DNA from 3 places in the Endobacterium panacihumi genome. Region 1 is predicted to be linked to each of the others. Evidence: riboswitches for the same ligand, from Rfam matches in the RefSeq annotation. Region 1 holds a riboswitch; each other region holds the start of a gene.

The links. A riboswitch is a leader RNA that binds a small molecule or an ion and turns the genes downstream of it on or off. The one in region 1 is predicted to bind cobalamin.
Region 2: linked by a shared signal. The riboswitch ahead of ACRQ1B_RS18860 (ABC transporter substrate-binding protein) and the one ahead of nrdH (glutaredoxin-like protein NrdH) in region 1 are both predicted to bind cobalamin.
Region 3: linked by a shared signal. The riboswitch ahead of ACRQ1B_RS11970 (CbtB domain-containing protein) and the one ahead of nrdH (glutaredoxin-like protein NrdH) in region 1 are both predicted to bind cobalamin.

What each region holds. Positions count from the first base shown of each region.
Region 1 covers NZ_JBOZRA010000002.1:462,475-466,716, reverse strand. The annotation lists gene ACRQ1B_RS13960 (sugar ABC transporter ATP-binding protein) at 1-285, opposite strand, end outside; gene ACRQ1B_RS13955 (substrate-binding domain-containing protein) at 488-1,387, opposite strand; cobalamin riboswitch at 1,625-1,844, shown strand; gene nrdH (glutaredoxin-like protein NrdH) at 2,139-2,360, shown strand; gene nrdI (class Ib ribonucleoside-diphosphate reductase assembly flavoprotein NrdI) at 2,372-2,782, shown strand; gene nrdE (class 1b ribonucleoside-diphosphate reductase subunit alpha) at 2,779-4,242, shown strand, end outside.
Region 2 covers NZ_JBOZRA010000004.1:148,856-153,097, forward strand. The annotation lists gene ACRQ1B_RS18850 (ABC transporter ATP-binding protein) at 1-346, opposite strand, end outside; gene ACRQ1B_RS18855 (FecCD family ABC transporter permease) at 343-1,350, opposite strand; partial or broken gene ACRQ1B_RS18860 (ABC transporter substrate-binding protein) at 1,382-2,332, opposite strand; cobalamin riboswitch at 2,581-2,816, opposite strand; gene ACRQ1B_RS18865 (GntR family transcriptional regulator) at 2,902-3,792, opposite strand; gene ACRQ1B_RS18870 (mannitol dehydrogenase family protein) at 4,021-4,242, shown strand, end outside.
Region 3 covers NZ_JBOZRA010000002.1:9,717-13,958, forward strand. The annotation lists gene ACRQ1B_RS11955 (GNAT family N-acetyltransferase) at 1-278, shown strand, start outside; gene ACRQ1B_RS11960 (hypothetical protein) at 305-721, shown strand; gene ACRQ1B_RS11965 (CbtA family protein) at 705-1,469, opposite strand; gene ACRQ1B_RS11970 (CbtB domain-containing protein) at 1,483-1,671, opposite strand; cobalamin riboswitch at 1,697-1,906, opposite strand; gene ACRQ1B_RS11975 (c-type cytochrome) at 1,985-2,857, opposite strand; gene ACRQ1B_RS11980 (c-type cytochrome) at 2,960-3,400, opposite strand; gene ACRQ1B_RS11985 (LysE family translocator) at 3,577-4,215, opposite strand.

The DNA of each region.
Region 1 (4,242 bases):
GAGACTGAGTTCCTGAAACACGATGGTGAGGCCGGCCTTGGCGGCATCCTGCGGATTGGTCGGCGCATAGGGCTGGCCGTCGAGCATGATGGTTCCCGTCGTGGGCTGGTAGACGCCCGCGAGAATCTTCATCAGCGTCGATTTGCCGGCACCATTTTCGCCGAGAATGGTATGAACACGGCCCGGCTTCACCGAAAGCTGCATGTTCTTCAGCGCCTTCACGGCCCCGAATTCCTTGGACATGTCCTTGATCTCAAGGATCACGTTGTCGCCTGAGGTTTCCATGGCGTCACCTTTCAACGAGCGCTTCACACCACCACTGCGGCGAAAGCTGCTCCCTATTCCTGATCATGCAGATCGTGCACCGCATCGGCGGGCGGCTTCGAACAATCCGCAGATGCCCGGTGGCCCGCCTGGGGGAGCGGACCACCGGAGGAGGCAGCCTCAAAACAGAGATGGCCTCATGCGCAGAGCGTCTTGGGAGGACTTACTGCTTCTTGGTGTAAACGCCGGGAACGATCGGCTGTTCGGCCGGCACTTCCTCGCCTGCCTGCAGCTTGATCGCGGTTTCGACGGCAAGCTTGCCCATCTGGTCCGGGAACTGCTGGATGACGCCGACGAAATCCGGATCTGCATCGACTGCCTTGATGGCTTCCGGCATGCCGTCGAAACCGATGACCTTGACCTTGCCGGTCAGGCCCGAGGATTTGACGGCAACGGCAGCAGCGAGTGCAGCGTCGTCACCGAACCCGAAAATGCCGCCGATTTCCGGGTTGGCCTGCAGCATGTTCTGGGCAACGGCCAGCGCTTCGGCGCGGGTGATGCCGGTCTGGATCGACACGATCTTGATGTCCGGATGCTTGGCAATGGCTTCCTTGAAGCCGTTGACGCGGTTCACCACCGACTGCACGAGCGGGTAATCGATGATCGCGACCTGGCCCTTGCCGCCGAGCTGTTCGGCCATCAGTTCACCGGCCTTGACGCCGCCGGCATAGTTGTCGGTGCCGATATAGGAGGCGACCTTGGCGCCTTCGACAGGAACGTCGACGGTGATGACCTTGATGCCGGCTGCTTCAGCGCGGGCAACGGCGGCAAGAGCGCCCTTGCTGTCGACCGGCGACATGATGATGACGTCGACGCCCTTGACGATGAAGTCTTCGATATCGGCGAGCTGCTTGTTGAGGTCCTGGTTGGCGATCGAGATCTCGACCGACACATTTTTGGCCTTGGCTTCAGCGGTGATCGCCTTGGCAAGCTCGTTATAGAAAGGATGCTGCTGCGTGAGCAACGATGCACCGATGCCTTCGGCATGGGCAGCGGCAGCGGCGAGCGTGAGGCTGGCGGAAACCAGCAGCGTCTTTGCGAAATTCTTGAGGGTCATATTCATTCCTCCCGTCCTTGAGGCCTTATGAGCACACATCCAGCCGGCGGGCCTCCTCTTGCCGGCTGATTTTTCATCATATGTCCTAAATTTTACGCGCGTCAATATTTTTGAATTCGTACGTAAATAAATTTACGTGAAAAAGTTTCGGTGACCGTGACCTCGTGCGGCAAGCCCCCTCGTTTTCCCCAGACTTGACCGAGCCGAAACAACATATCCGTTGACGAAATTTTTGCCTCGTCTACCATATATAGTGTTCAAGGTTCTTCCGATTCGCATCGGAAGCTAAGACGGGAATTCGGTGCGTGATACCCATGACGGGTGCCATAATGCCGGAGCTGCCCCCGCAACTGTAAGCGGCGAGCATTCGATCGAGCAGGCCACTGACGCCAAAAGCGTTGGGAAGGCGGAACGAATGCCGTGACCCGCAAGCCAGGAGACCTGCCTTGCACGGAAACGTCCACGGGCGGGGTGTCCGAAGGTCGCGTATAGGTGCGGGATGATCCTGCGCATGCGCCTCCCCGAATGTCCCGCAAAAATGCTTCGGGGTGAAGTTTTATGTTCTTGAGTTTCTGCAAGCAGTCGATGCGTCGGCCCATCTACCCATGTCGGTTTGCGGGTTTGCGGCGCAGCGTGGCCACGACGAGCGCCTGACGCTCGGCCACCGACAGCGACACCTTCATTTCCCGTCATCTTCGCCCGGACATCGACCGAGGTGCGAACGCTTCCGCATGCTCATTTTTCACGAGGAACGACCATGACCATCACCGTCTACAGCAAGCCCGCCTGCGTCCAGTGCACCGCAACCACCCGCGCGCTCGACCGTCAGGGCATCGACTACACCATTATCGACGTGTCCGCAGATGCCGAGGCTTATGACCTCGTGCAGGGCCTCGGCTACCGCCAGGTGCCTGTGGTCATTGCCGGCGAGCAGCATTGGGCAGGTTTTCGCCCGGACATGATCAGCGCCCTCGCCTGACCATCATCGCGATGAGCGTCGTCTATTTCTCCACGAAATCGGAAAACACCCATCGGTTCGTGGAAAAGCTGGGTCTGACCGCCCGGCGCATTCCGATCTGCAGCGATGAGGCGCTTTGCGCACCCAACCCGTTCGTCCTGATCGTTCCGACCTATGGCGGCGGCGAAAACAAGGGCGCCGTTCCCAAACAGGTGATCCGCTTCCTCAACGATGCGGACAACAGATCCAACATCCGCGGCGTCATTGCCGCGGGCAACACCAATTTCGGCGCAGCCTATTGCATCGCCGGGGACATCATTTCCGCCAAGTGCCAGGTGCCATTTCTTTACAAGTTCGAGCTTCTGGGCACGCAGGAAGATGTCGACAACGTCAGACACGGATTGGAACGATTTTGGACGCGACAAGCTTCGACAAACCAGTGACAACGGCCAAGCCACCCGAGACGGGGCTGGATTACCATGCCCTCAACGCCATGCTGAATCTTTATGACGAGCATGGAAAAATCCAGCTCGACCGCGACCGGCAGGCGGCAAAGCAGTATTTTCTGCAGCACGTGAACCAGAACACGGTGTTCTTCCATAACCTGCGGGAAAAGCTCGATTACCTTGTGACCGAAGGTTATTACGAGCAGGAGGTTCTCGACCAGTATTCTTTCAATTTCGTGCGTGACCTGTTCGACCACGCCTATGACAAGAAATTCCGCTTCCCGACCTTTTTGGGCGCTTTCAAATATTACACCAGCTACACGCTGAAGACGTTTGACGGGAAACGCTATCTCGAGCGCTACGAGGACCGCGTCTGCATGGTGGCGCTGGCGCTGGCCCGCGGCGATGAAAAGCTTGCCCGCGATCTCGTCGACGAGATCATTTCCGGCCGTTTCCAGCCGGCAACGCCGACCTTCCTCAATGCCGGCAAGAAACAGCGCGGCGAACTCGTCTCCTGCTTCCTCCTGCGCGTGGAAGATAACATGGAAAGCATCGGCCGCTCGATCAATTCGGCGCTGCAGCTTTCCAAGCGCGGCGGCGGTGTGGCGCTGTCGCTTACCAACCTTCGCGAAATGGGCGCACCGATCAAGCAGATCGAAAACCAGTCGTCGGGCGTCATTCCGGTGATGAAACTGCTGGAGGATAGTTTCTCCTATGCCAACCAGCTGGGTGCGCGGCAGGGAGCAGGAGCCGTCTACCTGCATGCCCATCACCCGGACATCATGCGTTTTCTCGATACCAAGCGCGAAAATGCCGACGAAAAAATCCGCATCAAGACGCTGTCGCTCGGCGTCGTCATTCCCGACATTACCTTTGAACTCGCCCGCAACAACGAGGACATGTACCTGTTCTCGCCGCATGATGTGGAGCGTTTTTACGGCGTGCCGTTCACCGAGATTTCGGTGAGCGAAAAATATCAGGAAATGGTCGAGGACGGCCGTATACGCAAGAAGAAGATCAAGGCGCGCGAATTCTTCCAGGTCATCGCCGAAATCCAGTTCGAAAGCGGTTATCCCTACATCATGTTCGAGGACACGGTGAACAGGGCGAACCCGATTGCCGGTCGCATCACCATGAGCAATCTCTGCTCGGAAATCCTGCAGGTCAGCGATGCGAGCGAGTTCAACGACGACCTCTCCTATTCCAAGATGGGCAAGGACATTTCCTGCAATCTCGGCTCGCTCAATATCGCGGCCGCGATGGACAGTACCGATTTCGGCCAGACGATCGAAACCTCGATCCGCGCGCTGACTGCCGTGTCCGAAATGAGCAACATCACCTCGGTGCCTTCAGTCGCCAAGGGCAATGAAGACAGCCACGCGATCGGCCTCGGCCAGATGAACCTGCACGGTTATCTCGCCCGCGAGCGGATTTTCTACGGCTCGGAAGAAGGCGTC
Region 2 (4,242 bases), on a different contig from region 1:
CATCCTCCAGGGACCATCCGGATAGCGGCCCAAGATACGGCGTTCGGCCCAGTTCGACGGCTTGACGCGCCGTAATTCTTTCGGTGGTTTCCGCCTGTTGCTCCACAAACGCAAGCTTTTGAGCAATGTGGCGGCTGCCGATGGATTTTATCGCCGCATCACCCAGCCTCACATGTCCGGAAAGCGGTTTGCGAATGCCGGCCAGCATCGAGAGCAACGTGCTTTTGCCGGAACCGTTGGGGCCGATAATGCCGAGAAACTCACCCGGCGCGACGTCGAAGGAAACGTCACGCACGATTTCCAGACTGCCGGCGGACCAGCTGAGATTTCGGGCAGAAAGCTTCATGGTCGCGTCCTCTTCTGCCCGAGAATGAAGGCAAATGCCGGGGCACCGAACAGAGCCGTGATCACACCGATTGGCAGCACCTGCCCGGAAACGATGGTGCGCGAAAGGATATCGGCGACGATCATGAAAACGGCCCCGACCAATGCCGTTACCGGCAGCAGACGCCCATGTCGAACACCGACGATGAGCCGTGCCGCATGAGGGATGACGAGGCCGATAAAGCCGATCGAGCCGACCAGCGAGACCATCGCGGCCGTCATCGCGGCGGCTGTACAGATCAGGACGACCTGAACGCGGCGCACGCGGATGCCGAGCGAGGCGGCCGCCTGATTGCCGAAGGCGAAGGCGTCGAGTGCGCGGACATGCCAGAGACAAATGAGAAGACCGATGATCGTGACCGGCAGCGCCAGACCGACATCCGGCCAGCGCACACCTGACAGATTGCCGAGCAGCCAGAACATGATGCCGCGCGCCTGCTCGGCCGTCGCCGACTTGGTCACGACGAAGGAGGTCAGCGCATTGAACATCTGCGAGCCTGCAACGCCGGCAAGGATGATAGCATTGCTGCCGCTGCCGGCGCGCATGGCCAGCAGGCTGACGAGCAGGAAAGCGGCAAGCGCGCCCGCGAGCGCACCCATTGGCATGGTCAGCATTCCCGCGCCAAAACCCAGAAGCGCTACGGCAACTGCACCGGTGGAGGCACCGGCGGAAATGCCGAGAATGTAGGGATCCGCCAGCGGATTGCGCAGCAGCGACTGCAGCACGGCACCGGCGATTGCCAGCGAGGCGCCGCAACAGGCAGCAACGACAGCGCGACTGAGGCGATAGGCCCAGACGATGCCCTCGTCGAGTGGTTCCAGCGGGTAGCCGGCGCCGAAAACGCGGTTGGCGACCGTTTTCAACACGACATCAAATGGAATGGAGGTTTCGCCAATCGCCGCCCCGGCGACTAGCGCAACGGCAAGGATGACGAGCGCCGCAAGTGCGACGCCCGTTCTACTCATTTTTGACGTTATATGTTCCACCGCTATCAGCTTATTTGGCAAGGCCCGAGGCGGCGATGGCATCAGCCAGCTTTTCCAGTCCCTCGACGGTGCGGATGGTCGGGTTCATAGCCTGCGCATCCATTTCGAAGACATGGCCTTCTTTCACGGCAGGCATCAGGCTGGCGACGGGATCTTCCTTGAGGAACTTGTGCTTGACGGCGACATCATCGGCCGGGAACCGGCGGCGATCCATCTTGCCGGCAACGATCATCGTCGGGTTGGCCTTGGCGATGGTTTCCCAGCCGACGGTCGGCCATTCCTCATCGCTCTCGATCACATTCTTGATACCGAGCGCCGACATGATGTAGCCCGGCGCGCCGTGGCGACCAGCGACATAAGGATCGATATCGAGTTCGGCACTGGAGAACCAGAAGACGGCCGAGAGCTTGCCATCCGCCGAAGCGATCTTTGTACGCGCGGCTTCTTCGCGCTTCTTGAGATCGGCGACAACTTCTTCGCCACGATCCTGAACGTTGTAGATCTTCGCCAGATCACGGATTTCCTGATAGATCAGCTCCATAGAAAACACGCCGGTGCGTACGCCATCACCACCACCGGAATTGTCCTTGCCGACGCAATCGGCCGGCGAGGTATAGACCGGCACGCCGAGTTCGGCGAACTGGGCAGGCGTGCCCACCACACCTTCCGGACCGATCTGCCACTGGAACTGGGTCGTCACCAGATCCGGCTTCTTGCCGATCACCGCTTCGAAACTCGGATCGTTGTCGGCCAGGCGCTCGACCTTGGCGTTCGTTTCCTCAAACCCCTTCAGCACCGGACTGACCCAGAGCGCCGTGCCAACCACCCTGTCCGACAGGCCAAGCAGATAAAGCACTTCGGTGACGCTCTGGCCAACCGACACCGTGCGCGACGGTGCCTGTTTGAAGGTCAGTTCAAGACCGCAATTCTTGATGGTCAAAGGGTACTGGGTTTCGGCAGCCTGTACCGGGGTCGAAAATGGAAGGATCGCGACGGCCGAAGCCAGCAAACCTGCGCAGACCGACAGGCGTGAAAAATGAAACATGGTCTCTCCTGGAAATGTGTGATCGATGGAGGGCGACAGCGCGTATCAGAACGCTTGCCGGCGGACAGTCGACATCGACGAAAAAGGGATAAAGACCATGGAGTGCGCACAAGCGCATGGAAGCGTCATAACGTGATCCTCTTCCGGGCATCCCCGCCCGTAACGATAGTTCTGTCCTGACGGCAGGTCTCCTGGCTCACGAACATGCCGTCCACCTGCCTTCCCATGCCGATCACGACACAGTGGCCAGATACCCTTCGGGCATCTCGAGGATGGACGGTGATCCGCTTACAGTTGCGGGGGCAGCCACGGCATTGAGATCTGATAAATCGGATCCGCACCGTGTTCCCTTTTAATTCCATTGCTTTCGGCGCTGGAAACCGTCGCCGCTGAGTTAGCTGGCAGATGTGCCCGCCGTCAATGGCAATAGTGTATGTTATGTAATATCATTACGTGTCAAGATAAAATATGCTGCCTGTTTTGCATCAGGCAAGGTCGATGGACGTCAGCATGGTCGATCGCGCGGTGTGCAGGTGCAGGCGGCATGCCTCGCGCGCCCTTGCGGGATCACCGCTTTTCAAACCGTCGATATAGGCCAGATGCTCGTGCAGCGCGCGATGATTGCGGGCCACTTCATCTCTTTTGTTCCACTGGTAATGATAGTGAAAAATCACCGACATTACGCCCTGGATATTGCCGAGAAACCGGTTCGGCACGGCACTATCCACCAGCTTGTGGAACCGATGATCAAGGTCGGAAAAATCGCGGCCGCGATTATTGAAATCGGCAAGGATTGCATGATGCTCTTCCTCGATCAGCGACAATTCGCCCCAAAGCAGATCATCTTTCGGGAGAGCGACAAAACGATCGACGGCCCGAAACTCGATCAACTCGCGCATATCAAAAAGCTCGCCGACAAAATCCACAGTCAGGCCCAGCGTGCGCCAGCGCCCGTTGCTCTGGCGCTCCAGAAGACCGAAATGGCTGAATTTATTGAGGCAGTCACGAATGGCTGACGTGGACACGCCGAACTGGCGGGCAAGATCCAAACCGTTGATGACTTGTCCGGGGCTGCAATCGGGACCGACCAACCATGCCATGAACTTGCGCTCGACCATATCGGCCAGCGGTTCCATATCGGCATCGGCGAGATAGTCACTACGCTTCGGCAGACGCAATTGCTGCTTGGCGCGACCTTCAACCGCGACGATGCCGCGCATGGACAACGCCGCCAACACGGCGCGCACCGTCGTGCGGCTGATACCGAGTGTCGCAGCCATGGCCGGCTCGGAAGGCAGCGGCGCACCGGCCTGCGCATCGGCCAGCATGTCGAGGGCCTGATTATAGCTGCGCTTGAAAAGAGCATTGGTTTTCATGACCGGGAGAGCGCCTTGAAATGACACTTGGCAGAAGCTGTTTTTTATGAATGCTCTTTTTATATAAAAAACAAATTGCCTGCAAGGCAATTGTCTTTTATCCCAAAAGAACAGTTTTAATGCATGTTACGGGAGAGGGAGCATGCGACGCGAATTGCATTTCTGTCGGCCTGCTGCGCCTCGACCGATCCTTGTTTCAAACAGTTATCAGATCAGGGCGGAGCGTCCATGACGGGCATCATTTTACAGTTCGGCACCAGCCGTTTTCTCCAGGCGCATGCGGATTTCTTTCTGCATGAGGCAAAGCAGGCAGGACAGGATGTTCTGCCTGTCATTATCGTACAGACATCGGGTTCCGCCGAGCGCGCCGGGCGGCTGGCGGCCTTTGCAAATCCAGACGGTTTCCCGGTTATTATTCGTGGCCTGGAAGACGGCAAGCCCGTCGAGCAC
Region 3 (4,242 bases), 450 kb from region 1:
GCCTGATCGGCTACGCCATTCTGGTGCCGTTGTACCGCGCTCAGGAGGGCAAGCGCGGCATGGATCTGCACCATCTCTTCGTGCGCGAAGGCCATCGCGGCCACGGCATCGGCCACCATCTGGTCACCCGCGCCCGCGACCTCGCCCGCAATGCCGGCTGCGATTATCTTTCGGTCGGCGCCGCGACCGGCAATTTCGCCGCCCACCGATTTTACGAGCACATGGATTTCAAACCGCGGCCGGTAACAGGCATGCGATATACGCAGGCGCTGGCGTAAGAACTGCGGAAACCGGCGATCTCTCCTTGGCTGGGATCGCCGGACTGTTGCAATTACTACGACGACCTTCGTCTTCCGATTCAGTCTTTTCCAGTCAATACTCGACAACGACCACCCCCACCCGCTCCGCGATCTGGCACCAGATCGCCAAGCGCCCGGCGAATATCGCGGCTATTGAGATTGAGACTACGTCCTTTCGGAATCCCTTGCCGCTCAATCTTCGCCCACGCTGCAGCCCGAAACGCGGCAGCATTGCTTTCATGGTATGCAAGACAATCGGCCCCGACAGGATCGGAACCGATCAGAATGCGAAAGGCACGGCGATGCACGAAGCAGGCCGCGCCATGGTCGCGGTCATCGGAGAAAACGGCAAAACTCAGCGCATCGAGATCGTCACGCCAGACTGCCGTGTTCCTTTCCATCACTTCACGCGGAAGGACTGAGACGCTTCAGGAATGTGCCACTCAGCGCACCCAAAAGTGCCCAGAAAACAAAGCTTGTGACGGTTGCCACGACGATGAAGCGACGCTCCAGTTCGAGCGGCGCCAACGGCTCCACGCCGGTCGGCGGCAATGGCGCGCCCACCACATGCGGTGCCGCGATGAGGACGACCGCCAGCACCGCAGCCCATGGCTCACGCCGCAAGACCAGCAGGCCGATACCGGCAGCCGTCGCGATGGCCGTGGCAATCCACCATGTCTGACGGGCGGCAAGTTCTGCAGCCGGGCTGCCTGGCAATTCCGGCGGCAGCCCCACCATCGGCGCCAGCATCACCGAGGCAAAACCCGCCACGCCGAAAAACAGCCCGGTGCGCCAGCCCTGTGAGACGTTCGCCATGGACAGCAAGGCCGTCAGCACAAGCGAATAGCCGATCGCGGTCAGCACATTGGCGCCGAGCGTATAGGCGGTGCGCTCGAAACCGTCGGCGGGTGCCCACCCCTCACCGTGATCGTGACCGGCGGCATCATGCCCGTCACCTTCCGCCGCGGTTGCGGCATGATCGTGGGCGGGCGTGCCGGACGCATGCGTATGTGCGTCAGGCGCCGCGCTTTCCGGCACGGCCGGCCCTGCATTCTCATAGGTTTCGGCCTTGAGGATCAGCGGCTCGGTGCCGACCATCTGCATCAGCGTGATGGCAATACCTGTTATGATCCCCACCGGGACGGCGGAGAAGACAATAGCTCTGAACATATGGTGGCTCCCCTCAGTGGCAGGGGAAAGCGTTGGCATGACGGACGTCATGCGCAGCATTGTGAACGACTTCGAGATGGGAAAAACCCACGAAACCGATCACGAAAAGCCCGAGGCAACCGGCCATGGCGGATTGCACCAGGTTGGATGTTCTGGAAGAGACGGCCGGTTTGGCCGCGGTATCAGTGGTCTGTTTTTGCATGATGGAACCCCTCGTTGCACATGCGTTGCTCACATTTGCAATGGCAGGTCTCCTGGCTCGCAGGTCGTTGTCACGAAACTGGCCTTCCCGGTTTCCCAGTGGCCGTCATCGTCCGGACTCGCCGCTCACAGTTGCGGGGGCAGCCGCGAATGAGGAAATCTCCCTGTCGCGTTCCCTTTTCATCCCCCTGCATTCACTTGAGAAAACAGGAGGAACCATTGCGAGGCAAGTTGTGCGCCCGGCATTTGCGGGTGTCAAGGTGCGGTTGCACCGGCACGGCTGCACACCGAGGAAGCATTTTCAGAGGACGGGATTATTTCCCCGGCACTGCTTTCAAGTAGGCAGCGATGGCTTCAAGGTCGCTCTTGGGCAGATGCGCAATGTTTTTCTGCACTTCCACCATCGATCCGCCAACACTGTCGAAATCGGGTGTGAAACCGGTTTCGAGGTAGTTGACGATGTCGTCCTCGCTCCAGGCGCTGATCCCTTCCGAGGTCGAGGTAATGCCGGGCACGCGGCCATCGCCTTCCGGATTGAGGCCACCCGCCAGCCAGGCGCCGGACTCGAAACCGCCCAGCGCATTGCGCGGCGTATGGCATTCGCCGCAATGACCAGGACCTTCGACCAGATACTGGCCGCGCTTGACCTGTTCGGACGCATTTGCGAGCGCTACCCGCGGACCGTCATCGAAATAGAGAAACTTCCAGCCACCGACGGCAAGCCGGATATTGAAGGGAAACGGCAGGTCGTGGCCCGGCGCCACATTGGAACTGGCCGGCAAGGACTTCAGGTACGCGAAAAGGTCATTGACGTCTTTTGGCGAAAGCCGCGCATAGGACCCATACGGAAACGACGGATACAGATGCTCGCCACTCGGGCCAACACCACGCGTCATCGCATTGCCGAATTGTGCGATTGTCCAGCCACCGATCCCGGCCTGACTGTCGGAGGAAATGTTAGGAATATGGAATGTGCCGAAATCGCTCGGCAAAGCCCGACCGCCCGACATGATCTTCAGCGCATCGCCTTCAGCACCCGGCGCAGCATGGCACCCGGCACAGCCGCCCGCCCAGAACAGCTGTTCGCCATTGGCCAGATCAGGACTGCCGAGATTGGCCCAGTGGCTCTCCGGCTGCGGATCGGGTGCCGTCAGCGAATAAGCACCGCCGAGACCTGCCGCCCCCATAACAACCACTGCCGCCACGATTTTCGTGAAGGTCGATGCCATGTCATTCTCCTGCCGCAAGGCGTCACGGCAGCCGGGTCAGTACCCGGCTGCCGATCGCAATCAACGCTTCAGACGGTAGGTCTGGTGGCACTGGCCGCATTCGGCGCCCAGCGTCTGCATGGCATTCATGACGCCGGCGACATCGGTCGGTGCTGCCGCCAGAACAGCATCGGCATCCGCGGCCAGCTTCAGCGACTTGGCACGGAAGTCGGACGGATTTTCCCAGATCTTTGGCGAGGCTTCGGTATCATGGCCGGTTTCGCTGCCGACCGGGAACTGGTCGGGAAATGCCTTGGCCGACGTGCTGATCGTCGTCAGTGCGGTCTTCACGGCTTCCGCGTCGAACGGCTTCTGTTCCTTGGCGATAGCGGCAAGTGCGCCCATGGCACCACCGATCGCCTTCATGCCGGCCTGACGTTCGACCTGCGGTTCGGCAGCAAAAGCCGAACCGAAGCCAAGACAGAGTGCCACGGCCGTGGCGGCCAGAGTCTTGATATACATTAAAATCTCCCGGTTTGATCGGCCCGCATCACACGCAGCCGAAAGATCTGCGCTGGGAGAATGACAAGGCCAAACGACGGAAAGAAGTCACGTTTCCGTCAGGCTACCAGAGATGCTGCGATTATCCGTTGACACTGCGTTCACCAGATAAATACGGCAAAACCACTCAAGTTAGCTCATACGCCGCCCTTCACGCCTTCCCAAAGGGTCACCACCGACACGACAACCAGCAGCAGGCCGGCGCCCCGGCCAATCCAGATGGTTGCTGAGGCATTGCCGACGACCGCGGCGCGGGCACGCCCGGCAGCGACCGCAAGGCTGCCGTAAATCGCCAACTGGGTTGCTGCCGTCATCACCGCCATGATGGCGGCCTGCGGTGCCAGAGGACCGAAATCGGGACGTAGAAACTGCGGATAGATGGCCAGCATGAAAAGATAGTCCTTTGGATTCATCAGGCAGGTGACCGCCCCGCGCCGAAATGCTTCCCAATGAGAACGGCTGTCTGCCGGACCGACATGATCAACGATGATCGCGCTGCGCATCAACGTGACGCCGATCCACGCCATGTAAAGCGCGCCGATGATCAGCAGTGGTTTGAACAGGACCGGCATGAAACTCGCCAGAAGGCCGACCCCCAGCGCGCCATAAAGCGAATGCACGATCCCGCCCAGCATGATACCCGCCGTGGCGGCGAGCCCGGAGGCGCGGCCCCGCGTCAGCGCGTTGGCCAGAACAAAAATCATGTCCATGCCCGGCACGATGATGATGCCGAAAAGCAGCGTAAAAAACAGCCAGAGATTTTCCGTATAGGTCATGTCAGTTGCCACCCTTGTTTCGGCAAA